4 regions of the Paenibacillus polymyxa M1 genome follow, and region 1 is predicted to be linked to each of the others. Evidence: a T-box and tRNA genes for the amino acid it is inferred to sense, from the RefSeq annotation. Region 1 holds a T-box; the other regions hold tRNA genes.

Region 1 (7,596 bases):
TTCTTTGGTGCTCGTGCCAACTTGGCAAAAGCTCTGCTGTATGCCATTAACGGCGGTAAGGATGAAAAATCCGGCGTTCAAGTAGGACCTGAGTTCCCAGCCATTACAAGCGAAGTGCTGGATTACGAAGAAGTGTTGAGCCGTTTCAAACCTATGATGGAATGGCTGGCAAAACTGTACATGAACACTTTGAATGTTATTCACTATATGCATGATAAATATAGCTACGAACGCATTGAAATGGCGTTGCATGACCGTGATATTCTGCGTACCATGGCTTGTGGTATTGCGGGTCTGTCAGTTGCTACCGACTCCTTGAGCGCCATTAAATATGCAAAAGTTAAACCAATTCGTAACGAAAAAGGAATTGCTGTTGACTTTGAAATCGAAGGCGAATACCCTTGCTACGGTAACAACGATGACCGCGTAGATACTATCGCTGTAGAACTGGTAGAAAGCTTCATGAGCATGATCCGCAAACATAAAGCTTATCGTAATGCGGTTCCTACTCAATCAGTACTGACTATTACTTCCAACGTGGTATATGGTAAGAAAACAGGTACAACACCTGATGGACGTAAAGCAGGCGAACCGTTCGCACCAGGTGCAAACCCGATGCATGGTCGTGATAAAAAAGGTGCTCTGGCATCTCTGAGTTCCGTAGCCAAATTGCCATATGAACACAGCTTAGATGGTATTTCGAATACCTTCTCTATCGTGCCTAAAGCACTGGGTAAAGAAGAAGAAACACGCAAAACAAACCTTGTTTCGATGATGGATGGCTACTTTGGAAGCCACGCACATCATCTGAATGTCAATGTGTTTGCTCGTGAACAACTATTGGATGCAATGGAACACCCAGAAAACTATCCACAACTTACGATTCGTGTTTCCGGATATGCCGTTAACTTTATCAAGCTGACTCGTGAGCAACAATTGGATGTTATTAACCGTACATTCCACGGTACAATGTAAGTAGGTTTTACGTATCAAATAATACACTGACGCACGCATAGCGGATGCGGGAAGGATGATGCAACATGTTGAAAGGTCACATACACTCATTGGAAACCTTCGGGACCGTCGATGGTCCTGGCATCCGCTTCGTGCTCTTTATGCAAGGATGCTTGTTAAAATGTCAATATTGCCATAATCCGGACACTTGGGCCTTGAATGAAGGTAACCCGATGACGTTAGAAGAAGTATTGGCTGAGATTGAGCCATATTTAGCCTATTACCGTTCTTCGGGAGGCGGATTAACCGTATCCGGTGGAGAACCGACATTGCAAGCTCATTTTGTAGCGGAGCTGTTCAAAGAAGTGAAACGTCGCTGGAATTTGCACACGACATTGGACAGTAACGGCTTTAATGATGCAGGTCGTATCCATGATCTGCTGGACGTAACGGATTTGGTACTACTAGATATTAAGCACATCGATAACGACAAGCATATTAAGCTTACAGGCAAGTCCAACGACCGTATGTTAAGTACGGCCCGATGGTTGTCTGAGCAAGGGCGCAAGATGTGGATTAGACATGTATTTGTACCGGGTATTCATGATGACGAGCAAGATCTACTAAATTTGGGACGGTTCATTGGAACGTTGAACGGAGTCGAAAAATTCGAAATTTTACCTTACCATCAAATGGGTGTTTACAAATGGGAAATGCTCGGTAAGGCGTATCCGCTGGAGGGAGTTCCGTCCCCTACAGATGAAGAAGTTCAACGCGCTTATCGACTCATTGAAGAGGGTCGTCTGGAGACTGCAGGAACGAATACTGCCTGTCGTCCATCATAATGTAAATGGATCAGAACTACTTTCAGGTTATGAAGCCGCCGCCACATCAGATCAGATGGACGGCGGCTTTTTGTTGTTGAATTTTTGCAATCACAGGAGAATGTTCCCTTTTTTTCATGATCGTCAAAATTTCCAGAAACTTTTTGACAACTGTCGCGTCTAATAGTATGACTTTTCACGGGAATGATAATAATTTGGGGATAGAAGGAGACAGACAATGAATTTCAAGAAATGGACCATGCTCACCGTCCTGGCGGTAGCTCAGGTGGCTGCAGTAGCCCCTGTAGGAGCAGAAGCAGCATCAACAACTGTTCAATCCACCGATTCGGTTAGCGCACAGCAGGCTCAGACCAATGTTGCTGATTCCGGCGTTCAGAATAGTATCGGAGATCAAGATGGAACAAGCACACAAAATAATACGGTAACACCTAATAACACAGGTGTATCCAATGATCCATTGACTGGTCTGCCTACAGATACTATTAACGGATCGAACGTAACCAATGATGTATACGGTGGAGACGGAACGATTACCAATCCTGGTGGAGCTCCAACATCCATGAATGCGAATCAACTGATTTTGTATTTGAACAGTGCTAAAATGGAACAAAACGGACAGGTATATACAGCAACTCAGCCGATGACAGTCAAAGACGGAGTTTCCTATGTAGCTATCCGTTCTCTTGTCAGTCGTGTCGGATTGCAGTTTAGCTATGACACTGCCACTAAAGAAACCGTAATCACCCAAGGAACAAATGTCCTGCGTTTCAAAACAGACAGCAAGGTTTATACGGTTAACGGTGAAGCTAGACAAATGAAGGGACCGGCTTTCCAACAAAAGAACGTATTTATGGTACCGTTGACCTCGATTACACAGGCCTTAAATATTCCTTATACTGTGAATAATACAACTAAACAAGTTATCATGGATTTGAATCAAAAACCAAAAGCTTCTTTTACGGTTCAGCAAAAAGATATCTATGCGGGCGAAACTCAAGTTACGTATTTGACTAAGGAATCTTCTCCTACAGGTCTTCCGATTGTGAACCAACGTTGGGAAGGTAAGCAGGACGTATTTCAGGAGCCGGGTACATATGTAGTTACCTATTCCGTTCTTGACTCTGCTGGGAACTGGAGTGATCCTTACTCAGTAACAATTACAGTAAGACCGCCAAACCAGCCGCCAGTGGCTCTGTTTACAACAGATAAAAAAGAGTACAAGATGGGTGAAAAAATCACCATTACCGACCTGAGTACTGACGACGAGAATGCTATCACTAAGCGTGATTGGGAGAACAAGAAACTTGCCTTCTTCCAGCCAGGTGATGTAACCATTACACTGACCGTGACTGATAAGCATGGCGCAACAGGTACCAAAAGTGAAACAATTAAAATTACGAATGAACTGCTGTACAACGAAGATGATTTCAATAAAATTTTCACGCCATATGGTGATAAATACAGTGTAGATGGCAGTCAGGTGCCTGCTATGGCTACTATTCCAGTGACAAGTACTTCTTCCCCACGTCTATTGATCCGTGCTAACAGCCCAGAGCGTGTGTTCCAGGATGGTATCGTGTATCAGGAAACAGGATCAGGCAGTACGCGTATTCTTGTCCATCATGTCAATGAAACGGGTCGAGATGTAAAGATGTACGTGATTGCGACCAACAACAATATCACGCCTACCAATATAAATGTCGAAAATTCCGGTTTTGCTGGACCATCTGAGTTTGCCACAGCTGCGGGTAAAGTTTCGATTCAAAGGTACTTTCAATCTATGTTGGATGGAAGCAAGCATTCCAGCACAGTTCTAAATCCGGGTGAGAGCCGTGTTATTTTACAAGATTTGAACGCGCAAAAAATCAAGCAAAAACAAGTTATTTCTTTGTTATCCGATCTGTACACGGATCAACCTATTCAATACACGGTAGTTGTGCTAGATGCTAATGTAGATCCGTTGACTGCGTTGCCTACTCTGGCAAAACTGCCTAAGGACGGTATTCATAACCGTGGAACGTACGCAAATTCGGATATTTCACTCAATTATACCGAAGAGGTTGGTAAAACAGCTCAACGTATCGTTCTTGGTGATAATAAGGTAGACCCGAACCTGATTGGTACCGACGGTCTGGACGGTTCTTCTGCTTCCAATGCCGGTAACTTTGGTGTTGTATATAAGGTTAAGTTGGACCATGTAGCGCCATATTCACTGATTACGTTTAACCCGCGGGGAGGCGAATATTCCGGCTATGCGATGGTTAACAATCAGGTTGTGGGTATACCGACAAATGGTTCTGTATGGGCTCCGAATGAAATGAGTGTACTGTATCGTACAGGTCATATTGAGGAAAGTGTAGAGATGTATTTCACTGCAGCTGCTGGTAGTAATCTTCCAGTTTCCGTAGTAGTTATGCCTTTACCAGCTATTAAAAATTAATTTGAAATAACCGGTGCTGTTTACCGGCTTAGACCACTTGAGTCTCATCATTCACCGTTTTAAAAGTCGACGTCACTTGCAGAATATAGGCGTTCTCCCGTTGCGAACTTGGTTGCAGCACTGGAGAACGTCTTTTTCTTATGAGTAGCACGAATATCTCTTATAATATTGACTTTAATCGTGGTATAATGAATAGATGCAAGCCTAAGCCTGCATCAGAAAACCTGAAACTATAGACAGGGGAGGGTGAAACGCATGCTGACAAAGGATGAGATTATCGCAACGATGTCCGCTCAAGGGCTGCGTATTACAGATCAGCGCAAGACGTTGGCCACGTTATTTTCCGAGAATGAAGGGTATCTGTCCCCCAAAGACGTTTATGAATATATGGGTAAGAAGTACAGCGGACTTAGCTTTGATACAGTTTATCGCAATCTGCGTGTAATGCAGGAATTGGGTGTACTGGAGCAGGTATCTTTTGAGGATGGAATGAAGTTCAAGGTGAGCTGTAATGAACATCACCACCACCACCATATGATTTGCTTGAGTTGTCAGAAAACATTGCCGATTTCTTTTTGTCCAATGCAAATGACAGATCCGACAGATCAATTCCAAATCGTCGAGCATAAGTTTGAAATTTTTGGTTATTGCAAAGACTGCCAGCAGAAGAATGGGCATACTGAAAGTAATTCGGATGGGGGTTTCAGACAGACGAGCAGTCACACTCACAGCCACGGAGGCTACTGAAATGAAAATCACCACACGTAGAGTGGTACAGGCTCCGATTCAGTTTTATCGTGCTTACATTTCACCATTAAAACCTGCTACCTGCAGGTTCTATCCGACGTGTTCGGCGTACGCGCTGGAGGCGGTAGAAGTGCATGGTGCACTCAAAGGCTCATGGCTGGCTGCAAAGCGTATAGCTAAATGCCATCCATTTCATCCCGGCGGCGTAGATTTGGTCCCTCCTGCAAAAAAGGGGGTAGATAAGTCTGACAAAGATCGTTTGGCTACCCATACCGAGAAGGGTCTGACTTGACAGCGCCGTGCCGATTTGGTTATATTTTGGTTAATATTGTTTTCCTGTGAAGGGATGAGTAAGGTAAGTCGTCCAGTACAGAGAGCCGGAGTTAGCTGAAAACCGGTCTGGAGTGAAGCCTGAATATGGTCCTGGAGGAACCTTTTTCGAGCGTATTTGCCATAGTGAAGCTGTGTTCAAGAGGCAATCGTAAGGAGGAGGCGTGATCCAGCGTTAATGGGCGGTCAGATGTGACCGGTGAAGCCTGTATTCTGCGAAGGTACAGGGAATTTGGGTGGTAACGCGTGAGGTGACTCTCGTCCCATAGGGACGGGGGTCTTTTTTGTGCCAATTTGTGTCTAATTCATGAATTGGAGTACCTATCATGGTAGCAAATCTTTTGCAGCCGTGAACAAAACAGGAGGAACATACATGTCTAGTGAGAACACATTTTACATTACAACACCGATCTATTATCCCAGTGACAAGCTACATATAGGTCATGCCTACACGACGGTAGCGGGTGATGCGATGGCTCGCTATAAGAGGCTACGGGGCTATGAGGTTCGTTATTTGACAGGAACGGATGAGCATGGTCAGAAGATTGAGCAAAAGGCAAGTGCAGCTGGGAAAACGCCGCAACGTTTCGTAGATGACATTGTGGCAGGTATCCAAGACCTGTGGCGGAAGCTTGACATTTCCAATGACGATTTTATCCGTACTACGGAGGAACGTCATAAGGCTGTCGTACAGGAAATCTTTGATCGTTTATTAAAACAAGGCGATATTTACAAGGGAGAATATGAAGGTTGGTACAGCATTCCTGACGAGACTTACTACACAGAAACTCAACTCGTTGACGTAGTGAAGGACGCTGAAGGCAATGTCACTGGAGGTAAGAGCCCAGATAGTGGACACCCTGTAGAACTAGTCAAGGAAGAGAGCTACTTTTTCCGCATGAGCAAGTATGCTGATCGGTTGCTGCAATTTTATGAAGAGAACCCGCAGTTTATCCAACCGGAATCCCGGAAAAAAGAAATGATTAACAACTTCATCAAGCCGGGGCTAGAGGATCTGGCTGTTTCCCGTACAACGTTTGATTGGGGAGTTAAGGTTAAGGGGGACCCGAAGCATGTCGTATACGTGTGGATTGACGCACTTTCCAACTACATCACAGCCTTGGGGTATGGCTCTTCTAATACTGAGCTGTACGATAAATTTTGGCCAGCAAATGTGCATATCGTAGGTAAAGAGATTGTACGGTTCCACACGATATATTGGCCAATCATGCTGATGGCACTGGATCTTCCGTTGCCTAAAAAAGTATTTGCACATGGTTGGTTACTCATGAAAGATGGTAAAATGTCGAAATCTAAAGGCAATGTGGTAGACCCGGTAACGTTGATTGACCGTTATGGTCTGGATCAACTTCGGTACTACTTGCTGCGCGAGGTGCCATTTGGAGCGGATGGAACATTCACACCTGAAAGTTTTGTAGATCGTGTAAATTCAGATTTGGCCAATGATCTGGGCAACTTGTTGAATCGTACTGTAGCGATGGTAGACAAATATTTTGACGGTAAAGTTCCCGCTTATGAAGCCAATGTTACCTCATTCGACGCAGCTTTGGTAGATATGGCGACATCGACTTATAGTAAAGTTGAAGAAGCTATGGAAAATATGGAATTTTCCGTGGCTTTAACGGCGATTAGCCAATTTATTAGCCGCAGCAACAAGTATATTGACGAGACTCAACCGTGGAATCTGGCTAAGGATGAGGAAAAACGTAGCGAATTGGCATCTGTTATGGTGCATTTGGTAGAAAGCTTGCGTATTGCTTCCATTTTACTTCAGCCTTTCTTGACACGTGCGCCTCACCAAATTTGGGAACAACTCGGTATTCGTCAAGGAGAGCTGACTACATGGGATAGCGGTAAGCAATTTGGGCGTATTCCAGAAGGAACGCAGTTGGTTAAAGGGAATCCGATCTTCCCTCGTCTGGACTCTGAGCAAGAGGTTGCTTTTATTGTAGAAGCAATGACTGGAGGTAAGAAACCGGAGGAAGCTGCGACACAAGCTCAACCGCTGAATGCATCTAAGGCGAGCCAGGAAGCACCAGAGGCGAAAGAAGAGATTGGCATTGAGGATTTTGCCAAGGTAGAGCTGCGCGTTGCTCAGGTTGTCGCCTGTGAGCCTGTGAAGAAGGCTGATAAACTGTTAAAGCTACAGCTCGATCTTGGCTATGAGCAGCGGCAGGTGGTATCGGGAATTGCGAAATTTTATACACCTGAAGATATGATTGGACGCAAGGTGATCTGTGTCACAAATCTTAAGCCAGT
Region 2 (7,596 bases), 2.8 Mb from region 1:
AAAACTGAACAACGAGTGAGTAAATGATTTTGTTCGCAAAATCAAACAATGAGATATTTTATCTCGTCAGTTTCAAAATGAGCTAATCGCTCTTTCGATAAACCAACTTCGGTTGGTCTTTAATGGAGAGTTTGATCCTGGCTCAGGACGAACGCTGGCGGCGTGCCTAATACATGCAAGTCGAGCGGGGTTATGTAGAAGCTTGCTTCTACATAACCTAGCGGCGGACGGGTGAGTAACACGTAGGCAACCTGCCCACAAGACAGGGATAACTACCGGAAACGGTAGCTAATACCCGATACATCCTTTTCCTGCATGGGAGAAGGAGGAAAGACGGAGCAATCTGTCACTTGTGGATGGGCCTGCGGCGCATTAGCTAGTTGGTGGGGTAAAGGCCTACCAAGGCGACGATGCGTAGCCGACCTGAGAGGGTGATCGGCCACACTGGGACTGAGACACGGCCCAGACTCCTACGGGAGGCAGCAGTAGGGAATCTTCCGCAATGGGCGAAAGCCTGACGGAGCAACGCCGCGTGAGTGATGAAGGTTTTCGGATCGTAAAGCTCTGTTGCCAGGGAAGAACGTCTTGTAGAGTAACTGCTACAAGAGTGACGGTACCTGAGAAGAAAGCCCCGGCTAACTACGTGCCAGCAGCCGCGGTAATACGTAGGGGGCAAGCGTTGTCCGGAATTATTGGGCGTAAAGCGCGCGCAGGCGGCTCTTTAAGTCTGGTGTTTAATCCCGAGGCTCAACTTCGGGTCGCACTGGAAACTGGAGAGCTTGAGTGCAGAAGAGGAGAGTGGAATTCCACGTGTAGCGGTGAAATGCGTAGAGATGTGGAGGAACACCAGTGGCGAAGGCGACTCTCTGGGCTGTAACTGACGCTGAGGCGCGAAAGCGTGGGGAGCAAACAGGATTAGATACCCTGGTAGTCCACGCCGTAAACGATGAATGCTAGGTGTTAGGGGTTTCGATACCCTTGGTGCCGAAGTTAACACATTAAGCATTCCGCCTGGGGAGTACGGTCGCAAGACTGAAACTCAAAGGAATTGACGGGGACCCGCACAAGCAGTGGAGTATGTGGTTTAATTCGAAGCAACGCGAAGAACCTTACCAGGTCTTGACATCCCTCTGACCGGTCTAGAGATAGACCTTTCCTTCGGGACAGAGGAGACAGGTGGTGCATGGTTGTCGTCAGCTCGTGTCGTGAGATGTTGGGTTAAGTCCCGCAACGAGCGCAACCCTTATGCTTAGTTGCCAGCAGGTCAAGCTGGGCACTCTAAGCAGACTGCCGGTGACAAACCGGAGGAAGGTGGGGATGACGTCAAATCATCATGCCCCTTATGACCTGGGCTACACACGTACTACAATGGCCGGTACAACGGGAAGCGAAGCCGCGAGGTGGAGCCAATCCTAGAAAAGCCGGTCTCAGTTCGGATTGTAGGCTGCAACTCGCCTACATGAAGTCGGAATTGCTAGTAATCGCGGATCAGCATGCCGCGGTGAATACGTTCCCGGGTCTTGTACACACCGCCCGTCACACCACGAGAGTTTACAACACCCGAAGTCGGTGAGGTAACCGCAAGGAGCCAGCCGCCGAAGGTGGGGTAGATGATTGGGGTGAAGTCGTAACAAGGTAGCCGTATCGGAAGGTGCGGCTGGATCACCTCCTTTCTATGGAGAATCGTTTCCTGCAATGGAAACATTCAAATATGAAGCATAAGCTTCAAACTTACTCACTCGTTGCTCAGTTTTGAGGGTTCAAACTCTCGAATTGCACCTTGAAAACTGGATACCGAAACGAAATTGCGTTTTAGAATATTCCTTTAAGCTGATCTTGTGTAAACAAGTGAAATAAAGGTAGCATATCGTATTTACAATGTAGATACTAGGTTAAGCTACAAAGAGCACACGGAGGATGCCTAGGCGCCAGGAGCCGACGAAGGACGTGGCGAACAACGATAAGGCCTCGGGGAGCTGTAAGCAAGCTTTGATCCGGGGATGTCCGAATGGGGAAACCCGGCTGTCTTCATCGACAGTCACTACTCACTGAATTCATAGGTGAGTGAGAGGCAGACCAGGGGAACTGAAACATCTAAGTACCCTGAGGAAGAGAAAACAATAGTGATTCCGTCAGTAGCGGCGAGCGAACGCGGATTAGCCCAAACCAAGGAGCTTGCTCCTTGGGGTTGTGGGACGTCTCACATGGAGTTACAAAGGAACCGGTTAGATGAAGAGGTCTGGAAAGGCCCGCCAGAGAAGGTAAAAGCCCTGTAATTCAAAACCTGTTCCCTCCGAGACGGATCCCGAGTAGTGCGGGGCACGTGAAACCCCGTATGAATCCGGCAGGACCATCTGCCAAGGCTAAATACTCCCTGGCGACCGATAGTGAAGCAGTACCGTGAGGGAAAGGTGAAAAGCACCCCGGAAGGGGAGTGAAATAGATCCTGAAACCGTGTGCTTACAAGAAGTCAGAGCCCGATCTATGGGTGATGGCGTGCCTTTTGTAGAATGAACCGGCGAGTTACGTTCCCGTGCAAGGTTAAGGTGAAGAGCTGAAGCCGCAGCGAAAGCGAGTCTGAATAGGGCGACTGAGTACGTGGACGTAGACCCGAAACCGGGTGATCTACCCCTGTCCAGGGTGAAGGTGCGGTAACACGCACTGGAGGCCCGAACCCACGCATGTTGAAAAATGCGGGGATGAGGTGGGGGTAGCGGAGAAATTCCAATCGAACCCGGAGATAGCTGGTTCTCCCCGAAATAGCTTTAGGGCTAGCCTCGGAAAGAAGAATCGTGGAGGTAGAGCACTGATTGGGTGCGGGGCCCGCAAGGGTTACCAAGCTCAGTCAAACTCCGAATGCCATAGATTTAGTTCCGGGAGTCAGACAGTGAGTGCTAAGATCCATTGTCGAAAGGGAAACAGCCCAGACCATCAGCTAAGGTCCCCAAGTGTGTGTTAAGTGGGAAAGGATGTGGAGTTGCACAGACAACCAGGATGTTGGCTTAGAAGCAGCCACCATTGAAAGAGTGCGTAATAGCTCACTGGTCGAGTGACTCTGCGCCGAAAATGTAACGGGGCTAAACACACCACCGAAGCTATGGCTTGATGCTTTGCATCAGGGGTAGGGGAGCGTTGAATGCGGGTTGAAGGTGTACCGGAAGGAGCGCTGGACTGCATTCAAGTGAGAATGCCGGTATGAGTAACGAAAAGATCTGTGAGAATCAGATCCGCCGAAAGCCTAAGGGTTCCTGAGGAAGGTTCGTCCGCTCAGGGTAAGTCGGGACCTAAGGCGAGGCCGATAGGCGTAGTCGAAGGACAACAGGTCGAAATTCCTGTACCACCGTAATCCGTGATGAGCAATGGGGTGACGCAGTAGGGTAGTGACGCGGACTGATGGATGTCCGTCTAAGCAGTGAGGCTGATGTGTAGGCAAATCCGCACATCGTTAAGGCTGGGCTGTGATGGGGAGCGAAAATTATAGTAGCGAAGGTCATGATCTCAGACTGCCAAGAAAAGCCTCTAGCCAGGAGAAGGTGCCCGTACCGCAAACCGACACAGGTAGGCGAGAAGAGAATTCTAAGGCGCGCGGAAGAACTCTCGTTAAGGAACTCGGCAAAATGACCCCGTAACTTCGGGAGAAGGGGTGCCTCGGTAGGGTGAATAGCCCGAGGGGGCCGCAGTGAAAAGGCCCAAGCGACTGTTTAGCAAAAACACAGGTCTGTGCGAAGCCGCAAGGCGAAGTATACGGGCTGACGCCTGCCCGGTGCTGGAAGGTTAAGGGGAGTGGTAAGCTCTTCGGAGCGAAGCTATGAACCGAAGCCCCAGTAAACGGCGGCCGTAACTATAACGGTCCTAAGGTAGCGAAATTCCTTGTCAGGTAAATTCTGACCCGCACGAATGGCGTAACGACTTGGGCGCTGTCTCAACGAGAGATCCGGTGAAATTTTAATACCTGTGAAGATGCAGGTTACCCGCGACAAGACGGAAAGACCCCATGGAGCTTTACTGCAGCTTGATATTGAATTTGGGTACGATCTGTACAGGATAGGTGGGAGCCGTAGAACTTTGAGCGCCAGCTTGAAGGGAGGCATCCTTGGGATACCACCCTGATCGTATCTAGGTTCTAACTTGGTACCGTGATCCGGTGCGAGGACAGTGTCAGGTGGGCAGTTTGACTGGGGCGGTCGCCTCCTAAAGAGTAACGGAGGCGCCCCAAGGTTCCCTCAGAATGGTTGGAAATCATTCGAAGAGTGCAAAGGCAGAAGGGAGCTTGACTGCGAGACCTACAAGTCGAGCAGGGACGAAAGTCGGGCTTAGTGATCCGGTGGTACCGCATGGAAGGGCCATCGCTCAACGGATAAAAGCTACCCTGGGGATAACAGGCTTATCTCCCCCAAGAGTCCACATCGACGGGGAGGTTTGGCACCTCGATGTCGGCTCATCGCATCCTGGGGCTGAAGTAGGTCCCAAGGGTTGGGCTGTTCGCCCATTAAAGCGGTACGCGAGCTGGGTTCAGAACGTCGTGAGACAGTTCGGTCCCTATCTGTCGTGGGCGTAGGAAATTTGAGAGGAGCTGTCCTTAGTACGAGAGGACCGGGATGGACGTACCGCTGGTGTACCAGTTGTTCCGCCAGGAGCACCGCTGGGTAGCTATGTACGGAAGGGATAAGCGCTGAAAGCATCTAAGCGTGAAGCCCCCCTCAAGATGAGATTTCCCAATACGTAAGACCCCTTGAAGACGACGAGGTAGATAGGTTGGGGGTGGAAGTGCAGTAATGCATGGAGCTGACCAATACTAATCGGTCGAGGGCTTATCCTAAGATAAGACGCAAGGAAGTTTCGGATCCAGTTTTCAGGGTGTAACCTTGAAGTTAGAATTTGCGAGGCAAATTCATGTTTGGTGGCGATAGCGGAGGGGTTCCACACGTACCCATCCCGAACACGACCGTTAAGCCCTCCAGCGCCGATGGTACTTGGACCGCAGGGTCCTGGGAGAGTAGGACGCCGCCAAGCAAAGTCCTTTAAAGGATGATAAAATTATAAATTAGGGCCTTTAGCTCAGCTGGTTAGAGCGCACCCCTGATAAGGGTGAGGTCGGTGGTTCGAGTCCACTAAGGCCCACCATTTCTAGATTGACTAAAAGTATGGGGCTATAGCTCAGCTGGGAGAGCGCCTGCCTTGCACGCAGGAGGTCAGGGGTTCGATCCCCCTTGGCTCCACCAATATTCCCTGATAGCTCAGTTGGTAGAGCACTCGACTGTTAATCGAGTTGTCACAGGTTCGAGTCCTGTTCGGGGAGCCATATTTTTAATACTTCTGAATTTTATATATAAGGTGGCGGCGTAGCTCAGCTGGCTAGAGCGTACGGTTCATACCCGTGAGGTCGGGGGTTCGATCCCCTCTGCCGCTACTCGGAGAGATACCCAAGTGGCTATAAGGGGACCCTCTGCTAAGGGGTTAGACTGCGAAAGTGGTGCGAGGGTTCGAATCCCTCTCTCTCCGCCATAAATTTATTAAATCAGAATTCATTTTGTAAGGCCCGTTGGTCAAGGGGTTAAGACACCTCCCTTTCACGGAGGTAACAGGGGTTCGAATCCCCTACGGGTCATAATATGGAGGCTTAGCTCAGCTGGGAGAGCATCTGCCTTACAAGCAGAGGGTCGGGGGTTCGATCCCCTCAGCCTCCACCATATTTTATATCGCGGGGTGGAGCAGTTCGGTAGCTCGTCGGGCTCATAACCCGAAGGTCGTAGGTTCAAATCCTGCCCCCGCAATTAATTTCCTATTGGAAATGCCTCTGGAACTGTGGTGTAGAGGCCTAACATGCCTGCCTGTCACGCAGGAGATCGCGGGTTCGAATCCCGTCAGTTCCGCCATTTAAATGCATATAGTACGAACTATATGGTATAGTTATAAAATTAAATATGGCTCGGTAGCTCAGTCGGTAGAGCAGAGGACTGAAAATCCTCGTGTCGGCGGTTCGATTCCGTCCCGAGCCACCTTTCAAGTGGGAATTGGTAATGTGCCGGTGTAGCTCAATTGGTAGAGCAACTGACTTGTAATCAGTAGGTTGGGGGTTCAAGTCCTCTCGCCGGCACCATTTTTGGAGGATTAGCGAAGTGGCCAAACGCATCAGACTGTAAATCTGCTCCCTTACGGGTTCGGTGGTTCGAATCCATCATCCTCCACCAGTTTTATAATCATATGGCGGTCGTGGCGAAGTGGTTAACGCACCGGACTGTGACTCCGGCATTCGTGGGTTCAAGCCCCATCGGCCGCCCTTTGATTCTTAATTTAATGGGGATTAGCCAAGCGGTAAGGCAACGGACTTTGACTCCGTCATGCATAGGTTCAAATCCTATATCCCCAGCCATTAAGAGCCATTAGCTCAGTTGGTAGAGCACCTGACTTTTAATCAGGGTGTCGAAGGTTCGAGTCCTTCATGGCTCACCATTTATAAATTATTTTGCGGTCGTGGCGGAATTGGCAGACGCGCACGGTTCAGGTCCGTGTGGGCTAACCCCCCGTGGAGGTTCGAGTCCTCTCGACCGCACCATATTTTGCGGACGTGGCTCAGCGGTAGAGCATCGCCTTGCCAAGGCGAGGGTCGCGGGTTCGATTCCCGTCGTCCGCTCCATTATCCATACGGCGCCATAGCCAAGTGGTAAGGCAAAGCTCTGCAAAAGCTTCATCCCCAGTTCAAATCTGGGTGGCGCCTTAACTGCTCATTATGGAATTTAATATGCGCCCTTAGCTCAGCTGGATAGAGCGTTTGACTACGAATCAAAAGGCCGGGAGTTCGAATCTCTCAGGGCGCGCCATTTCTTAAAAAATGTATAATGTCGGGATGTAGCTCAGCTTGGTAGAGCACCTGGTTTGGGACCAGGGGGTCGCATGTTCAAATCGTGTCATCCCGATACTGATTTGCGGGTGTAGTTCAATGGTAGAACTCCAGCCTTCCAAGCTGGTAGCGTGGGTTCGATTCCCATCACCCGCTTTTTGCTATAGCGGATTCTTGTTGCCTCAGTGGTGACACCTTATAAATAAAGAGAGCCTGTCTGGGGACAGAGCTCTCTCTTTTTTTTGTACATTTATATTCCATAGATTCCACAAAGTGATGGCTATTGTTAGTGCTTGCCATCGGTGTATCTCTCCTGTTCCTGCATGGGGATACACCGATAACTGATCTAGTGCACAGATTTTACACTGGAATGGTTAGTTGGATGGAGGTTCCCTGATTTGGAGCAGAAGTCATGCTCATGAAGCCGCCTACTCCTCTAGCTCGTTCTTCCATGCTGAACAATCCAACTCCCTCTCCTTTGGATTCTCCAGAGAAGCCCATACCCTCATCCCGAATAGTTACTTTTATTATTTCGTCTTGATCCTCTACATCAACGTATGCTTCTGCTACATCTGCGTATTTAGCCACATTCGTCAGTGCTTCTTGTACAATTCTATAGATTGCTATTTCTTTTCGGATATCAAGGCGTTTACGTAAAGTACATTGAAAATGCACTTCGATTCCGTAATGCGAACAGAAATTTTCAATATAAGTTCTTAGGGCCGGTACGACACCCAAATCATCCAGAACTGAGG
Region 3 (7,596 bases), 2.9 Mb from region 1:
ACGGGTTCCCTGGCTTTGGGCGCTGGGCGCTTTTCTGATCGGCTGGTTTATTTTTTCCTACCCGTTGATCCGCAGCACCAAATTTGAGTTACAAGAAGGGCTGGTTTTCGTGCAACGCTCGCGCACCTTCTTTTTTATCCTGATCAGCCTGCTGATCGTCCGATTGCTGCTGCATGAATTTATTCAGCATTACATTACCATCCCGCAAACAGCAGGGCTATTTTTCATACTAGCCTTCGGGACGTTGTTACACTGGCGGCTCCGGATGTATTTTCAATATCGTCAGTTCATTCCGGAAGAGACGGAAGTCCGCATCTGACCAACCGATATTTAACGTGCATACTCGCATGTTGCTGTGTAGACCCAAAAGACCCGTTCTCCTAACAGGAGGTCGTGTCTTTTGGGTCTTTTTAGTCTATCAGGGGCCAATTCATTAAGGTGGTGCTTTTTGTTGTCGTTCTTGAAAACGTCTCACTCTCCCAAGGCTCTGCGGTCAGCTTGGGATTAACGCCTTGATGCCGTGCTGCCTGGACGCCGGGCGCTAGGCACTTACTGGGAGCTCTCCTTTGTAAACAGCACGCTGCCGTTTGTGTTATTCTGCGGGGCATAAGCGCCATCCCAGGTGATAAAGAAACTTGCTCCAGTGTAGACTTCATTCAGGGCGTTGTTCCAAAGCGAATAATCGAATTCCTTGAGCTGATTATTGTTGCGATCCACATGGTCGCCACCCACGGCTGGTCCAATTTCGCAAAAGCCGTAAGTTTTGCCAAGTCCTTTGATGTCATTGTAAGCCACCTTGATTTCATTGTCATTGGACGGATCATCGCTGTAAGCATCGATGCCAATCCATGTGACATAGCTAGAGCCGGGGTAATAAGCAGCCGCGTTAGCTCCTTTATTTGGGGCATAGACAAAATTGACGTTGGACATGCCATTGGTCGTCACGATGTAATTGTACAAATTGATGTACAGGTTCTTATAGTCTGTCGTATTCTTGTTTCCCCACCAGAACCAGCCTCCGTTCATTTCATGGAAGGGTCTGTAGTAAACGGGGGATGAGTTAAACTTTTGCAGACCGGTCACAACATTGTCAACCTGGGCCTTATAATTTTGTAGCCATGCGGGGCTGGACGAATTGATGGATGAAATGTCTGTATTGGCCAAGATATTAAAATCGGAATCAGACATTGGGGCGTTTACATTTCCACCCTGAGGATTGGGCATGTGGGTGGAAACGGTGACGATTTTCCCCAGGTCTTGGATGACGGAGGCGCTATTAGAGGTAATGGAGGCTGCATCGGTGCCCCCCTGGTTCCAGTTCAGCAGATCATAGGAGACAATGTCAGGGTTGTAGGTCCAGACAGGGCTGGTGTTTACACTTCCGTCATAGCCCAGGAACATGCCTGTATAGTTGATATTGCTCTCCGCGCCTGCCGTTATTGGTAGCGAGAATAATAGTGCAGCCCCGGTCAGGGCGCTGATCAAGCTCTTCGTTTTCTTGAATGAATTCATATTGGTTATCCTCCTAATGTTTATATCTTGCTGCTTGTAATCGCAAGGCTTATGGTCAATCACTTCATCCAGCAACTTTTATCATTCTTATTGTCCATAAACATAACCTCCGTTTTTCCTCAATTCTGAGTTCCGTAATGAGTCTTTTTTCTAGTACACCCCTCCTGTTCAATAAGACAATTCTGATTCGCAACCTACATATTTTTCGTTTTAGCGAGTTGATCTCCATTTGCCTAAAGGAATACACTTTTGCGACCCTCAATTATATCGACATCAAGGAAAAAGGTTGAAATAGTTCTATTAGATCAAAAATTAATTCAGATAACACTAAATAAACAAACTTTGCAAAGTGTGGTAGAGACTAAGTGTGTAATAAAGGTAATCTTTTTATTTCACTCTTATGAATTCAGATTCAAATTATTGCTATTTTTGGACTATATAGAAGATTCATAATCACACACTTAACGTATCCTGTTATCAGTAGCCTAGAAAATAAACACACGTGCAGAATAGTTAGCAACGGTGGATCACTAGCGTCTATTAGAACTAAACTGATCACTCTGAAAACATAGCGTTTATTTTCTTTAAAATGTTGGCTTGGCACTCATGAAACAAAAAAACCGATATTCGGCCTTTGGGCCAAATTCGGTTTTTAGAGGTGAAACTATTATTCCCCAGTTTCCTATTCTTCTTCCTGCGATTTATGTGGAATAATGTAATGCCATAACTCCGTTTCGTTCCAGCATTCGTACAACCAAACAACCAGGAAATGGTCTGGAAAAACTTGTACGTGCCAACTCTATTCAAAGTGGGACGGATCCAGAAAAATCAAATCTTCAGAGAAATCATACAACTACAATCGTGCTATCGAGTTAGGAGATTGGAGCTCCGAGCGACTTGAATTAGAAAAGGAGTTTTAAAATAGTGGGGCAAATAACGGGGCATGTTAGGTTAGTAAGGACGATGAGTAACCAGTCTGTGTAAATCCATGAAGTATAATAACAACTGCAGAACCATCATCGATTTAGACTATAATGTTCTAACTCTTGAGCTTTATTGATTAAGGACACGCTGGTTTTTAAAAGCACAAAAAAAAGAGATGGCATAAGCCGTCTCTTTTTTCATCTATATAAAGCGGGTGATGGGAATCGAACCCACGCTACCAGCTTGGAAGGCTGGAGTTCTACCATTGAACTACACCCGCAAAAAAATGGTCGGGATGACACGATTTGAACATGCGACCCCCTGGTCCCAAACCAGGTGCTCTACCAAGCTGAGCTACATCCCGAAATAGATGCCGGTGAGAGGACTCGAACCTCCACGGTTTCCCTCACGATTTTGAGTCGCGCGCGTCTGCCAATTCCGCCACACCGGCTTATGAAATTAATGGCGCGCCCTGAGAGATTCGAACTCCCGGCCTTTTGATTCGTAGTCAAACGCTCTATCCAGCTGAGCTAAGGGCGCAAATATGGAGCGGACGACGGGAATCGAACCCGCGACCCTCGCCTTGGCAAGGCGATGCTCTACCGCTGAGCCACGTCCGCAAAAACAATATGCGCGTGGAGGGACTTGAACCCCCACGTCAAAGACGCTAGATCCTAAGTCTAGTGCGTCTGCCAATTCCGCCACACGCGCATACAATGATAATGGTGAGCCATGAAGGACTCGAACCTTCGACACCCTGATTAAAAGTCAGGTGCTCTACCAACTGAGCTAATGGCTCTTAATGGCTGGGGATATAGGATTTGAACCTATGCATGACGGAGTCAAAGTCCGTTGCCTTACCGCTTGGCTAATCCCCATTATGTATTTAACAGGGCGATCAATGGGCCTTGGACCCACGAATGCCGTAGCCACAATTCGGTACGTTAATCCATTCGTCACGACCACCATAATAATAAAACTGGTGGAGGATGATGGATTCGAACCACCGAACCCGTAAGGGAGCAGATTTACAGTCTGATGCGTTTGGCCACTTCGCTAATCCTCCAAAATGGTGCCGGCGAGAGGACTTGAACCCCCAACCTACTGATTACAAGTCAGTTGCTCTACCAGTTGAGCTACACCGGCATATTAAGTTAAATGGCGGAACTGACGGGATTCGAACCCGCGATCTCCTGCGTGACAGGCAGGCATGTTAGGCCTCTACACCACAGTTCCAGAGGCATTTCCATCAGGAAATTAATTGCGGGGGCAGGATTTGAACCTACGACCTTCGGGTTATGAGCCCGACGAGCTACCGAACTGCTCCACCCCGCGACATTGAAGGTACTTCTCAATATTATTAATGGTGGAGGCTGAGGGGATCGAACCCCCGACCCTCTGCTTGTAAGGCAGATGCTCTCCCAGCTGAGCTAAGCCTCCATACTACTATGACCCGTAGGGGATTCGAACCCCTGTTACCTCCGTGAAAGGGAGGTGTCTTAACCCCTTGACCAACGGGCCACATATCTATTATAAGAGCTGGCGGAGAGAGAGGGATTCGAACCCTCGAGACGCTTTTGGCGCCTACACGATTTCCAATCGTGCTCCTTCGGCCAACTCGGACACCTCTCCATATGGCTCCCCGAACAGGACTCGAACCTGTGACAACTCGATTAACAGTCGAGTGCTCTACCAACTGAGCTATCAGGGAATATTGGTGGAGCCAAGGGGGATCGAACCCCTGACCTCCTGCGTGCAAGGCAGGCGCTCTCCCAGCTGAGCTATAGCCCCATCTTAGAAATAACCATTAAAATTCTGATTATGTAGAGGTTAGTCTTACAGGCGAAAAAAAATCCCCAGAGAAGGGGCTTATGCTTGGCGGCGTCCTACTCTCCCAGGACCCTGCGGTCCAAGTACCATCGGCGCTGGAGGGCTTAACGGTCGTGTTCGGGATGGGTACGTGTGGAACCCCTCCGCTATCGCCACCAAACATGAATTTGCCTCGCAAATTCTAACTTCAAGGTTACACCCTGAAAACTGGATCCGAAACTTCATTGCGCCTTATCTTTAGGATAAGCCCTCGACCGATTAGTATTGGTCAGCTCCATGCATTACTGCACTTCCACCCCCAACCTATCTACCTCGTCGTCTTCAAGGGGTCTTACATACTGGGAAATCTCATCTTGAGGGGGGCTTCACGCTTAGATGCTTTCAGCGCTTATCCCTTCCGTACATAGCTACCCAGCGGTGCTCCTGGCGGAACAACTGGTACACCAGCGGTACGTCCATCCCGGTCCTCTCGTACTAAGGACAGCTCCTCTCAAATTTCCTACGCCCACGACAGATAGGGACCGAACTGTCTCACGACGTTCTGAACCCAGCTCGCGTACCGCTTTAATGGGCGAACAGCCCAACCCTTGGGACCTACTTCAGCCCCAGGATGCGATGAGCCGACATCGAGGTGCCAAACCTCCCCGTCGATGTGGACTCTTGGGGGAGATAAGCCTGTTATCCCCAGGGTAGCTTTTATCCGTTGAGCGATGGCCCTTCCATGCGGTACCACCGGATCACTAAGCCCGACTTTCGTCCCTGCTCGACTTGTAGGTCTCGCAGTCAAGCTCCCTTCTGCCTTTGCACTCTTCGAATGATTTCCAACCATTCTGAGGGAACCTTGGGGCGCCTCCGTTACTCTTTAGGAGGCGACCGCCCCAGTCAAACTGCCCACCTGACACTGTCCTCGTACCGGATCACGGTACCAAGTTAGAACCTAGATACGATCAGGGTGGTATCCCAAGGATGCCTCCTCTCAAGCTGGCGCTCAAGATTCAACGGCTCCCACCTATCCTGTACAGATCGTACCCAAATTCAATATCAAGCTGCAGTAAAGCTCCATGGGGTCTTTCCGTCTTGTCGCGGGTAACCTGCATCTTCACAGGTATTAAAATTTCACCGGATCTCTCGTTGAGACAGCGCCCAAGTCGTTACGCCATTCGTGCGGGTCAGAATTTACCTGACAAGGAATTTCGCTACCTTAGGACCGTTATAGTTACGGCCGCCGTTTACTGGGGCTTCGGTTCATAGCTTCGCTCCGAAGAGCTTACCACTCCCCTTAACCTTCCAGCACCGGGCAGGCGTCAGCCCGTATACTTCGCCTTGCGGCTTCGCACAGACCTGTGTTTTTGCTAAACAGTCGCTTGGGCCTTTTCACTGCGGCCCCCTCGGGCTATTCACCCTACCGAGGCACCCCTTCTCCCGAAGTTACGGGGTCATTTTGCCGAGTTCCTTAACGAGAGTTCTTCCGCGCGCCTTAGAATTCTCTTCTCGCCTACCTGTGTCGGTTTGCGGTACGGGCACCTTCTCCTGGCTAGAGGCTTTTCTTGGCAGTCTGAGATCATGACCTTCGCTACTATAATTTTCGCTCCCCATCACAGCCCAGCCTTACGATGTGCGGATTTGCCTACACATCAGCCTCACTGCTTAGACGGACATCCATCAGTCCGCGTCACTACCCTACTGCGTCACCCCATTGCTCATCACGGATTACGGTGGTACAGGAATTTCGACCTGTTGTCCTTCGACTACGCCTATCGGCCTCGCCTTAGGTCCCGACTTACCCTGAGCGGACGAACCTTCCTCAGGAACCCTTAGGCTTTCGGCGGATCTGATTCTCACAGATCTTTTCGTTACTCATACCGGCATTCTCACTTGAATGCAGTCCAGCGCTCCTTCCGGTACACCTTCAACCCGCATTCAACGCTCCCCTACCCCTGATGCAAAGCATCAAGCCATAGCTTCGGTGGTGTGTTTAGCCCCGTTACATTTTCGGCGCAGAGTCACTCGACCAGTGAGCTATTACGCACTCTTTCAATGGTGGCTGCTTCTAAGCCAACATCCTGGTTGTCTGTGCAACTCCACATCCTTTCCCACTTAACACACACTTGGGGACCTTAGCTGATGGTCTGGGCTGTTTCCCTTTCGACAATGGATCTTAGCACTCACTGTCTGACTCCCGGAACTAAATCTATGGCATTCGGAGTTTGACTGAGCTTGGTAACCCTTGCGGGCCCCGCACCCAATCAGTGCTCTACCTCCACGATTCTTCTTTCCGAGGCTAGCCCTAAAGCTATTTCGGGGAGAACCAGCTATCTCCGGGTTCGATTGGAATTTCTCCGCTACCCCCACCTCATCCCCGCATTTTTCAACATGCGTGGGTTCGGGCCTCCAGTGCGTGTTACCGCACCTTCACCCTGGACAGGGGTAGATCACCCGGTTTCGGGTCTACGTCCACGTACTCAGTCGCCCTATTCAGACTCGCTTTCGCTGCGGCTTCAGCTCTTCACCTTAACCTTGCACGGGAACGTAACTCGCCGGTTCATTCTACAAAAGGCACGCCATCACCCATAGATCGGGCTCTGACTTCTTGTAAGCACACGGTTTCAGGATCTATTTCACTCCCCTTCCGGGGTGCTTTTCACCTTTCCCTCACGGTACTGCTTCACTATCGGTCGCCAGGGAGTATTTAGCCTTGGCAGATGGTCCTGCCGGATTCATACGGGGTTTCACGTGCCCCGCACTACTCGGGATCCGTCTCGGAGAGAACAAGTTTTGAACTACAGGGCTTTTACCTTCTCTGGCGGGCCTTTCCAGACCTCTTCATCTAACCGGTTCCTTTGTAACTCCATGTGAGACGTCCCACAACCCCAAGGAGCAAGCTCCTTGGTTTGGGCTAATCCGCGTTCGCTCGCCGCTACTGACGGAATCACTATTGTTTTCTCTTCCTCAGGGTACTTAGATGTTTCAGTTCCCCTGGTCTGCCTCTCACTCACCTATGAATTCAGTGAGTAGTGACTGTCGATGAAGACAGCCGGGTTTCCCCATTCGGACATCCCCGGATCAAAGCTTGCTTACAGCTCCCCGAGGCCTTATCGTTGTTCGCCACGTCCTTCGTCGGCTCCTGGCGCCTAGGCATCCTCCGTGTGCTCTTTGTAGCTTAACCTAGTATCTACATTGTAAATACGATATGCTACCTTTATTTCACTTGTTTACACAAGATCAGCTTAAAGGAATATTCTAAAACGCAATTTCGTTTCGGTATCCAGTTTTCAAGGTGCAATTCGAGAGTTTGAACCCTCAAAACTGAGCAACGAGTGAGTAAGTTTG
Region 4 (7,596 bases), 1.3 Mb from region 1:
CAGCAGGATCGGATTGGCATCGCCGCGAGCTTTAGGACTTAGCATAAGCACGCGTTCTGTTTGCTGACCATCACAATGGGTTGCACCTTTTTCAATCTTTGTAATGCCGTTGATAATGGCCGTAGCTTCTTCAAGCATGACTGCACGCGTAATCATCTGGCTTACCGAGCTTCTGCCAAAATGCTGAGCTTGAGTTGTATAGCTCGATTTTTGATTGCCCGTGCCAATAGCAATCACCTTATTGTCGGAGACCGCCCCGTTGCCTTGTAGCAAAGTCTTGGTATCGCTGGCGGTATAACCATTGTTCATCTCACCGATAATCCACTCCACACCCCCATCAGCAAGAACGACCGCCCGTCGCTGGGTGAAATCTGTTGTAGTTGCAGCAAGCTGATGAACCGAAGCTACTTGCACCTTTGAGCCCGCCCCCGCGAAGACCTCCGTCACACTGTTATGCAATACCTTGACATCATCACGACTCGATACACAATTATCCACATAAGTAATCTTGCTGTTGCTCCCTGCCACAATTAAGACGTGAGGAGCAAAACACACACCGCTTGTATCGTTAATAAAGATCGCTTGAATAGGTGCTTCAACCTCTACACCGTCTGGGACATATAGAAAAACGCCACCACTCCATAAGGCACTGTGTGCAGCAGATAAACGATGTTCTTCCGGCTTCACTGCCTGAAAGAGATAACGTTGAACCAGCTCCTCGTGCTCATTTGCCGCAGTATGCAGATCCGTTAAAATGACTCCCTGGGCGGCTAAGCTCTCGGACAATTTCGTATACACTACATCCGAGTTGAACTGAACGATTAGTCCGCCTTTCACCGGAGAAGCAACCAAACCTCGAACAACCTCCGGCGCTTCCTCCAAACTAGACCACGCATTCTCAGCTTTGTAATCTCCACTTTCGTAGATATCCCATTTTTCAAGATTGATTTTCTCCACTTTAGGCAACTCCAGCGTCCCTGCCAGTTCGAGTGCGTGAACGCGGCGTTCAATCAGCCAACGAGGTTCATCCTTAGCGCTTGACCATGCGCGTAAATCGTCCACATTCATTGAAACTCTAGCTTGTATATCCACGTGCTGTTCCTCCTCTCCGGCTTTTAAGCTTCACTTACCGTCTCATCCGTAATCCCAAGTTCCTCCTTCACCCAATCGTACCCTTCAGCCTCCAAACGGTGGGCAAGCTCCGGACCGCCAGATTTAACTATCCGGCCTTGCATCATGACATGCACAAAATCCGGGGTAATATAATTCAACAGTCGTTGATAATGGGTGATGATTAAAAAGCCTCTATCCGGGCTGCGCATCTCATTTACGCCATTGGCCACAATACGCAGTGCATCAATATCAAGCCCTGAGTCCACTTCATCCAGGATCACAAACTTGGGTTCAAGCAGCATCATTTGCAAAATCTCATTCCGCTTTTTTTCACCGCCAGAGAATCCCTCATTCAAATAACGATGCATAAATTCCGGGTTCATCTCCAGCCCCTTCATTTTGCTCTCCATTTCACGGATAAAACGGATTAAGGATATCTCATCACCTTCTTCACGCCGTGCATTGATGGCAGTTCTGAGAAAATCCGAGTTGGTCACGCCAGCAATTTCACTTGGGTATTGCATAGCGAGGAACAAACCTGCCTGGGCACGCTCATCCACCTCCATCTCCAGAAGGTCTTCATTGTCCAATGTCACCTTACCGCCAGTAACCTCATATTTGGGATGGCCCATTAAAGCTGAAGCCAATGTACTTTTTCCCGTCCCATTAGGCCCCATAATCGCATGAATCTCTCCGCCATGAATCTCCAGTGTGAGCCCTTTTAAAATTTCTTTCCCTTCAATCTTGGATCTTAATTTCTCAATCTTTAATGTCGTCATTTATCTTAAACTTCCCTTCGGAGTATTCTTCGGCACGCGCCACCAAATCACTCATAAATTTTCCAATAGTCTGCAGCTCAACCTCTGAATAGGATTCAATGAATTGGTAAAATCTTTCTTCTTTTTCTTTGTGCAGTTCTTTATGCAAATGATAAACGTGTCTTCCCTTATCCGTTAAACTAAAGTAAATCTCCTTACGATTGCTGTTCAGTTGGCTTCTCATAATGAAGCCCATTTCCAGCAGCTTTGCACTAATTTTAGTAATGCTAGCTTTGGACAACCCCATCTTCTCCACAATCCCGGTATGATTTATCGGTTCATAATCACCAATGCAATCAATAACGTGTACACTAGTAATATTATTGGAGAGCATGTCAATCTGGTACTTTCTAGCCTGTTGCCGAAACGAGTTAATTTCTTGTTCAGTATACAGCTCATTCAGATGTAGCATTTTAATATATTGCTCGTAAAGATGACCTTTAAAATGATTTTGAAACTCCAATTTCCCAATCTCCCCTCTCTTGTAGTAGTTGCAGATCAAGTTCAGTGTCACCATTAGATTATATTTTGTTCACTAGTAAACAAAATTATATTAACACAATTGATATTGATAATCAATATCAATTGTGTTAAATGTGACGCAATTTTGGAGGCGTTTTTCATGGGTTTGTTGTCATTGTCATCGGCCTCATGCTGTGTTTTGACTATGGCACGTCCCAGAAATGGTCTTGTATACCTCTGATCAATCCTGCTTTGCGAGGATTGATCAATGGAACCCATTCGGCAGCACCCGGATGGTTCTGGTAACCGAAGCCAAGTCCAATACCGTGGCCTATTGAACGTCATGGTACACCTGCCACAGGCCAGGGTCGCTATCGTAAAAAGAGGACAAAGGTGGTGCTTGGCCGAGCTGTTTTAAAGCCGTATCGCCGCGTTTGAGTACGCTATCGTGAGCATGTATGGCAATGAATAATCCGTCAGTTACCTGTGTCTGGATATGTTATGGGGTCAAAGAGTATAGCAAAAACTGTGGTTTTTGCTGGTGAATCCGAACAGGCGATGCTCCATTCTAACCCGCACCGATCTGACACTGGAGGCGATCTAGATTATCGAACTTTATACCGCCCGCTTCAAAATCAAACACCTTCTGGGCGCTAAAGCAATCCATCGGCGGATTCAGCTACCACTTTTGTAGCAAATCCATTCCGAAGCTCAACCGGTATTTGAAAAAGGATCGGGTTCACCCTCTGGGGTTGTTGGAAGAGGAGAAAGCACAACGGGACATCCGCCTAACTGTAAAGATGAGAATGGTAAACGATAACCAAAATGGATCCCCACGGGGCTTAAGATAAAAGGAACCAAGAAAAGAACCGAAATCTTGCTTCAGGAAGCCAGGAAGAATTATCATATGGAAGGACAAGCACTCGCGGTTGAAAACGAAGATATGCGTAAGAGTAAAAGCAGCTACTCCATTCGTTAATAGCAAAAGGCTGTTCGCAGACTTTATGCTTCGATGGCTAGAGATGATGAAAAACAGCATCGGGCTTATCTCCTATATCTCCTATTCCGACACTTAAAAGGCCACGTAGATCCTTTTTCCGAGAGAAAGGGATGTATTGCTTGATGATTTAACTACAGAGGATTTTCAGAACTTGTATTCCCATGAAATGAATGTGCAAGGTGTCAGCGCCAATACCGTTATTCATTATCACGCGAACATTGCAGAGCCCTTCAGTATGCCATGAAAATAAAGCTGATTGTGGCGAATCTCCCTGACTTAGTTGAAAGCCCAAAAAAGAACAATTACGTCGTGAGCTTCTACAATGCCGAGGAGCTGAATCAACTCCTCGCAGTAATCCGAGGCGAAAGAATTGAGCTTTCCGTTATCCTGGCTGCCTTTTATGGGCTAAGCCGAAGCGAGGTCCTAGGATTAAAATGGTCGGCTATTGATTTATTAAATTGGACTATTAATATTAAACATACCGCCACATCGGGCAGTTAGAATAGTAGATATATTGAACTTGAAAAGGACCGAACCAAGAATAAAGCCAGTCGCCATATACTGCTACTGATGGACACGTTCTATGAGCTTCTGATTCGTATGAAGGAATAACAGGAATTCTATCGCTTATCTTCTGACAATTCTTATTGTCTTGAATACCTGGAGTATATTTATGTAGATGTATTAGGGGTAAGCATGAAAGAAGTTTCAGGAATGGTTAGGCCACAGCGATTATGCAACAACGGCAAATATTTATTCGCATATGGAATACAACTCATTCAGCTCAAACAATGAGTGGGGTACTAAAGCTCAAATAAAAAAAGCTCACTAGAGAATGTCTCTAATGAACTCTTTTAGTTAATACCGGCGAGAGGACTCGAACCTCCACGGTTTCCCACTCGATTTTGAGTCGAGCGCGTCTGCCATTCCGCCACGCCGGCATATTTAATTATGGAGGCGCCACCCAGATTTGAACTGGGGAATAAAGCTTTTGCAGAGCTTTGCCTTACCACTTGGCTATGGCGCCAGAGTATAAAAAGCGGACGACGGGAATCGAACCCGCGACCCTCGCCTTGGCAAGGCGATGCTCTACCGCTGAGCCACGTCCGCATAAGATGGCTGGGGATATAGGATTTGAACCTATGCATGACGGAGTCAAAGTCCGTTGCCTTACCGCTTGGCTAATCCCCAATAAGAAAGGGCGGCCGATGGGGCTTGAACCCACGAATGCCGGAGTCACAGTCCGGTGCGTTAACCACTTCGCCACGACCGCCGCAAGTAATAATTGTATGGCAGGGGCAGCAGGAATTGAACCCACACCAACGGTTTTGGAGACCGTTGTTCTACCTTTAAACTATGCCCCTATAAAACTGGTGGAGGATGATGGATTCGAACCACCGAACCCGTAAGGGAGCAGATTTACAGTCTGATGCGTTTGGCCACTTCGCTAATCCTCCAAAATGGTGCCGGCGAGAGGACTTGAACCCCCAACCTACTGATTACAAGTCAGTTGCTCTACCAATTGAGCTACACCGGCACAAAAACTATTCAATTAAAAGTGGCTCGGGACGGAATCGAACCGCCGACACGAGGATTTTCAGTCCTCTGCTCTACCGACTGAGCTACCGAGCCTCACAATAAGACCCTTTATCAAGTAATACATTAAATGGCGGAACTGACGGGATTCGAACCCGCGATCTCCTGCGTGACAGGCAGGCATGTTAGGCCTCTACACCACAGTTCCATAATAGATTTAAATTGGTTGCGGGGGCAGGATTTGAACCTGCGACCTTCGGGTTATGAGCCCGACGAGCTACCGAACTGCTCCACCCCGCGACAATAATAAGTATTTATTTTCAAATGGTGGAGGCTGAGGGGATCGAACCCCCGACCCTCTGCTTGTAAGGCAGATGCTCTCCCAGCTGAGCTAAGCCTCCTCAACGGAACACTTCTCATATTATACCATAACAAACTTTTTAATGCAACTTTTTTTTATGACCCGTAGGGGATTCGAACCCCTGTTACCTCCGTGAAAGGGAGGTGTCTTAACCCCTTGACCAACGGGCCATGCTATAGAATAATTCTGGCGGAGAGAGAGGGATTCGAACCCTCGAGACGCTTTTGGCGCCTACACGATTTCCAATCGTGCTCCTTCGGCCAACTCGGACACCTCTCCATATGGCTCCCCGAACAGGACTCGAACCTGTGACAACTCGATTAACAGTCGAGTGCTCTACCAACTGAGCTATCAGGGAATATTAACACTTGTTTCAAGGTTACACCCTGAAAACTGGATCCGAAACTTCATTGCGCTTTATCTTAGGATAAGCCCTCGACCGATTAGTATTGGTCAGCTCCATGCATTACTGCACTTCCACCCCCAACCTATCTACCTCGTCGTCTTCAAGGGGTCTTACATACTGGGAAATCTCATCTTGAGGGGGGCTTCACGCTTAGATGCTTTCAGCGCTTATCCCTTCCGTACATAGCTACCCAGCGGTGCTCCTGGCAGAACAACTGGTACACCAGCGGTACGTCCATCCCGGTCCTCTCGTACTAAGGACAGCTCCTCTCAAATTTCCTACGCCCACGACAGATAGGGACCGAACTGTCTCACGACGTTCTGAACCCAGCTCGCGTACCGCTTTAATGGGCGAACAGCCCAACCCTTGGGACCTACTTCAGCCCCAGGATGCGATGAGCCGACATCGAGGTGCCAAACCTCCCCGTCGATGTGGACTCTTGGGGGAGATAAGCCTGTTATCCCCAGGGTAGCTTTTATCCGTTGAGCGATGGCCCTTCCATGCGGTACCACCGGATCACTAAGCCCGACTTTCGTCCCTGCTCGACTTGTAGGTCTCGCAGTCAAGCTCCCTTCTGCCTTTGCACTCTTCGAATGATTTCCAACCATTCTGAGGGAACCTTGGGGCGCCTCCGTTACTCTTTAGGAGGCGACCGCCCCAGTCAAACTGCCCACCTGACACTGTCCTCGTACCGGATCACGGTACCAAGTTAGAACCTAGATACGATCAGGGTGGTATCCCAAGGATGCCTCCCTTCAAGCTGGCGCTCAAAGTTCTACGGCTCCCACCTATCCTGTACAGATCGTACCCAAATTCAATATCAAGCTGCAGTAAAGCTCCATGGGGTCTTTCCGTCTTGTCGCGGGTAACCTGCATCTTCACAGGTATTAAAATTTCACCGGATCTCTCGTTGAGACAGCGCCCAAGTCGTTACGCCATTCGTGCGGGTCAGAATTTACCTGACAAGGAATTTCGCTACCTTAGGACCGTTATAGTTACGGCCGCCGTTTACTGGGGCTTCGGTTCATAGCTTCGCCCGAAGGCTTACCACTCCCCTTAACCTTCCAGCACCGGGCAGGCGTCAGCCCGTATACTTCGCCTTGCGGCTTCGCACAGACCTGTGTTTTTGCTAAACAGTCGCTTGGGCCTTTTCACTGCGGCCCCCTCGGGCTATTCACCCTACCGAGGCACCCCTTCTCCCGAAGTTACGGGGTCATTTTGCCGAGTTCCTTAACGAGAGTTCTTCCGCGCGCCTTAGAATTCTCTTCTCGCCTACCTGTGTCGGTTTGCGGTACGGGCACCTTCTCCTGGCTAGAGGCTTTTCTTGGCAGTCTGAGATCATGACCTTCGCTACTATAATTTTCGCTCCCCATCACAGCCCAGCCTTACGATGCGCGGATTTGCCTACACACCAGCCTCACTGCTTAGACGGACATCCATCAGTCCGCGTCACTACCCTACTGCGTCACCCCATTGCTCATCACGGATTACGGTGGTACAGGAATTTCTACCTGTTGTCCTTCGACTACGCCTATCGGCCTCGCCTTAGGTCCCGACTTACCCTGAGCGGACGAACCTTCCTCAGGAACCCTTAGGCTTTCGGCGGATCTGATTCTCACAGATCTTTTCGTTACTCATACCGGCATTCTCACTTGAATGCAGTCCAGCGCTCCTTCCGGTACACCTTCAACCCGCATTCAACGCTCCCCTACCCCTGATGCAAAGCATCAAGCCATAGCTTCGGTGGTGTGTTTAGCCCCGTTACATTTTCGGCGCAGAGTCACTCGACCAGTGAGCTATTACGCACTCTTTCAATGGTGGCTGCTTCTAAGCCAACATCCTGGTTGTCTGTGCAACTCCACATCCTTTCCCACTTAACACACACTTGGGGACCTTAGCT

The links. A T-box is a leader RNA that pairs with one kind of tRNA and senses whether it is charged. The one in region 1 lies ahead of metG (methionine--tRNA ligase), so its partner is inferred to be a tRNA-Met.
Region 2: it encodes a tRNA-Met, which carries the amino acid that the T-box ahead of metG (methionine--tRNA ligase) is inferred to sense. The anticodon was not compared.
Region 3: it encodes a tRNA-Met, which carries the amino acid that the T-box ahead of metG (methionine--tRNA ligase) is inferred to sense. The anticodon was not compared.
Region 4: it encodes a tRNA-Met, which carries the amino acid that the T-box ahead of metG (methionine--tRNA ligase) is inferred to sense. The anticodon was not compared.

What each region holds. Positions count from the first base shown of each region.
Region 1 is NC_017542.1:3,527,347-3,534,942, reverse strand. It holds gene pflB (formate C-acetyltransferase) at 1-975, shown strand, start outside; gene pflA (pyruvate formate-lyase-activating protein) at 1,041-1,799, shown strand; gene PPM_RS15945 (copper amine oxidase N-terminal domain-containing protein) at 2,017-4,239, shown strand; gene PPM_RS15940 (Fur family transcriptional regulator) at 4,495-4,986, shown strand; gene yidD (membrane protein insertion efficiency factor YidD) at 4,988-5,278, shown strand; T-box leader at 5,316-5,585, shown strand; gene metG (methionine--tRNA ligase) at 5,690-7,596, shown strand, end outside.
Region 2 is NC_017542.1:454,334-461,929, forward strand. It holds rRNA gene PPM_RS01930 (16S ribosomal RNA) at 120-1,673, shown strand; rRNA gene PPM_RS01935 (23S ribosomal RNA) at 1,891-4,819, shown strand; rRNA gene rrf (5S ribosomal RNA) at 4,897-5,013, shown strand; tRNA gene PPM_RS01945 (tRNA-Ile) at 5,048-5,124, shown strand; tRNA gene PPM_RS01950 (tRNA-Ala) at 5,147-5,222, shown strand; tRNA gene PPM_RS01955 (tRNA-Asn) at 5,227-5,302, shown strand; tRNA gene PPM_RS01960 (tRNA-Met) at 5,337-5,410, shown strand; tRNA gene PPM_RS01965 (tRNA-Ser) at 5,414-5,505, shown strand; tRNA gene PPM_RS01970 (tRNA-Glu) at 5,537-5,608, shown strand; tRNA gene PPM_RS01975 (tRNA-Val) at 5,615-5,690, shown strand; tRNA gene PPM_RS01980 (tRNA-Met) at 5,701-5,774, shown strand; tRNA gene PPM_RS01985 (tRNA-Asp) at 5,800-5,876, shown strand; tRNA gene PPM_RS01990 (tRNA-Phe) at 5,927-5,999, shown strand; tRNA gene PPM_RS01995 (tRNA-Thr) at 6,025-6,100, shown strand; tRNA gene PPM_RS02000 (tRNA-Tyr) at 6,106-6,191, shown strand; tRNA gene PPM_RS02005 (tRNA-His) at 6,208-6,280, shown strand; tRNA gene PPM_RS02010 (tRNA-Gln) at 6,299-6,373, shown strand; tRNA gene PPM_RS02015 (tRNA-Lys) at 6,378-6,453, shown strand; tRNA gene PPM_RS02020 (tRNA-Leu) at 6,469-6,556, shown strand; tRNA gene PPM_RS02025 (tRNA-Gly) at 6,563-6,637, shown strand; tRNA gene PPM_RS02030 (tRNA-Cys) at 6,648-6,718, shown strand; tRNA gene PPM_RS02035 (tRNA-Arg) at 6,745-6,821, shown strand; tRNA gene PPM_RS02040 (tRNA-Pro) at 6,844-6,917, shown strand; tRNA gene PPM_RS02045 (tRNA-Gly) at 6,927-6,997, shown strand; gene PPM_RS02050 (PAS domain-containing sensor histidine kinase) at 7,202-7,596, opposite strand, start outside.
Region 3 is NC_017542.1:579,215-586,810, reverse strand. It holds gene PPM_RS02605 (CcdC family protein) at 1-319, shown strand, start outside; gene PPM_RS02600 (glycoside hydrolase family 26 protein) at 550-1,512, opposite strand; tRNA gene PPM_RS02595 (tRNA-Gly) at 2,646-2,716, opposite strand; tRNA gene PPM_RS02590 (tRNA-Pro) at 2,724-2,800, opposite strand; tRNA gene PPM_RS02585 (tRNA-Leu) at 2,808-2,887, opposite strand; tRNA gene PPM_RS02580 (tRNA-Arg) at 2,900-2,976, opposite strand; tRNA gene PPM_RS02575 (tRNA-Gly) at 2,982-3,056, opposite strand; tRNA gene PPM_RS02570 (tRNA-Leu) at 3,067-3,147, opposite strand; tRNA gene PPM_RS02565 (tRNA-Lys) at 3,160-3,235, opposite strand; tRNA gene PPM_RS02560 (tRNA-Gln) at 3,240-3,314, opposite strand; tRNA gene PPM_RS02555 (tRNA-Tyr) at 3,417-3,502, opposite strand; tRNA gene PPM_RS02550 (tRNA-Thr) at 3,507-3,582, opposite strand; tRNA gene PPM_RS02545 (tRNA-Asp) at 3,596-3,672, opposite strand; tRNA gene PPM_RS02540 (tRNA-Met) at 3,698-3,771, opposite strand; tRNA gene PPM_RS02535 (tRNA-Val) at 3,801-3,876, opposite strand; tRNA gene PPM_RS02530 (tRNA-Glu) at 3,886-3,957, opposite strand; tRNA gene PPM_RS02525 (tRNA-Ser) at 3,977-4,068, opposite strand; tRNA gene PPM_RS02520 (tRNA-Asn) at 4,072-4,147, opposite strand; tRNA gene PPM_RS02515 (tRNA-Ala) at 4,152-4,227, opposite strand; rRNA gene rrf (5S ribosomal RNA) at 4,310-4,426, opposite strand; rRNA gene PPM_RS02505 (23S ribosomal RNA) at 4,505-7,432, opposite strand.
Region 4 is NC_017542.1:4,834,627-4,842,222, forward strand. It holds gene sufD (Fe-S cluster assembly protein SufD) at 1-1,068, opposite strand, end outside; gene sufC (Fe-S cluster assembly ATPase SufC) at 1,116-1,892, opposite strand; gene PPM_RS21830 (MarR family transcriptional regulator) at 1,873-2,394, opposite strand; tRNA gene PPM_RS21845 (tRNA-Leu) at 4,256-4,334, opposite strand; tRNA gene PPM_RS21850 (tRNA-Cys) at 4,346-4,420, opposite strand; tRNA gene PPM_RS21855 (tRNA-Gly) at 4,432-4,503, opposite strand; tRNA gene PPM_RS21860 (tRNA-Gln) at 4,510-4,584, opposite strand; tRNA gene PPM_RS21865 (tRNA-His) at 4,594-4,666, opposite strand; tRNA gene PPM_RS21870 (tRNA-Trp) at 4,684-4,757, opposite strand; tRNA gene PPM_RS21875 (tRNA-Tyr) at 4,765-4,850, opposite strand; tRNA gene PPM_RS21880 (tRNA-Thr) at 4,855-4,930, opposite strand; tRNA gene PPM_RS21885 (tRNA-Phe) at 4,953-5,025, opposite strand; tRNA gene PPM_RS21890 (tRNA-Asp) at 5,061-5,137, opposite strand; tRNA gene PPM_RS21895 (tRNA-Met) at 5,153-5,229, opposite strand; tRNA gene PPM_RS21900 (tRNA-Val) at 5,255-5,330, opposite strand; tRNA gene PPM_RS21905 (tRNA-Glu) at 5,389-5,460, opposite strand; tRNA gene PPM_RS21910 (tRNA-Ser) at 5,478-5,569, opposite strand; tRNA gene PPM_RS21915 (tRNA-Asn) at 5,573-5,648, opposite strand; rRNA gene PPM_RS21920 (23S ribosomal RNA) at 5,714-7,596, opposite strand, start outside.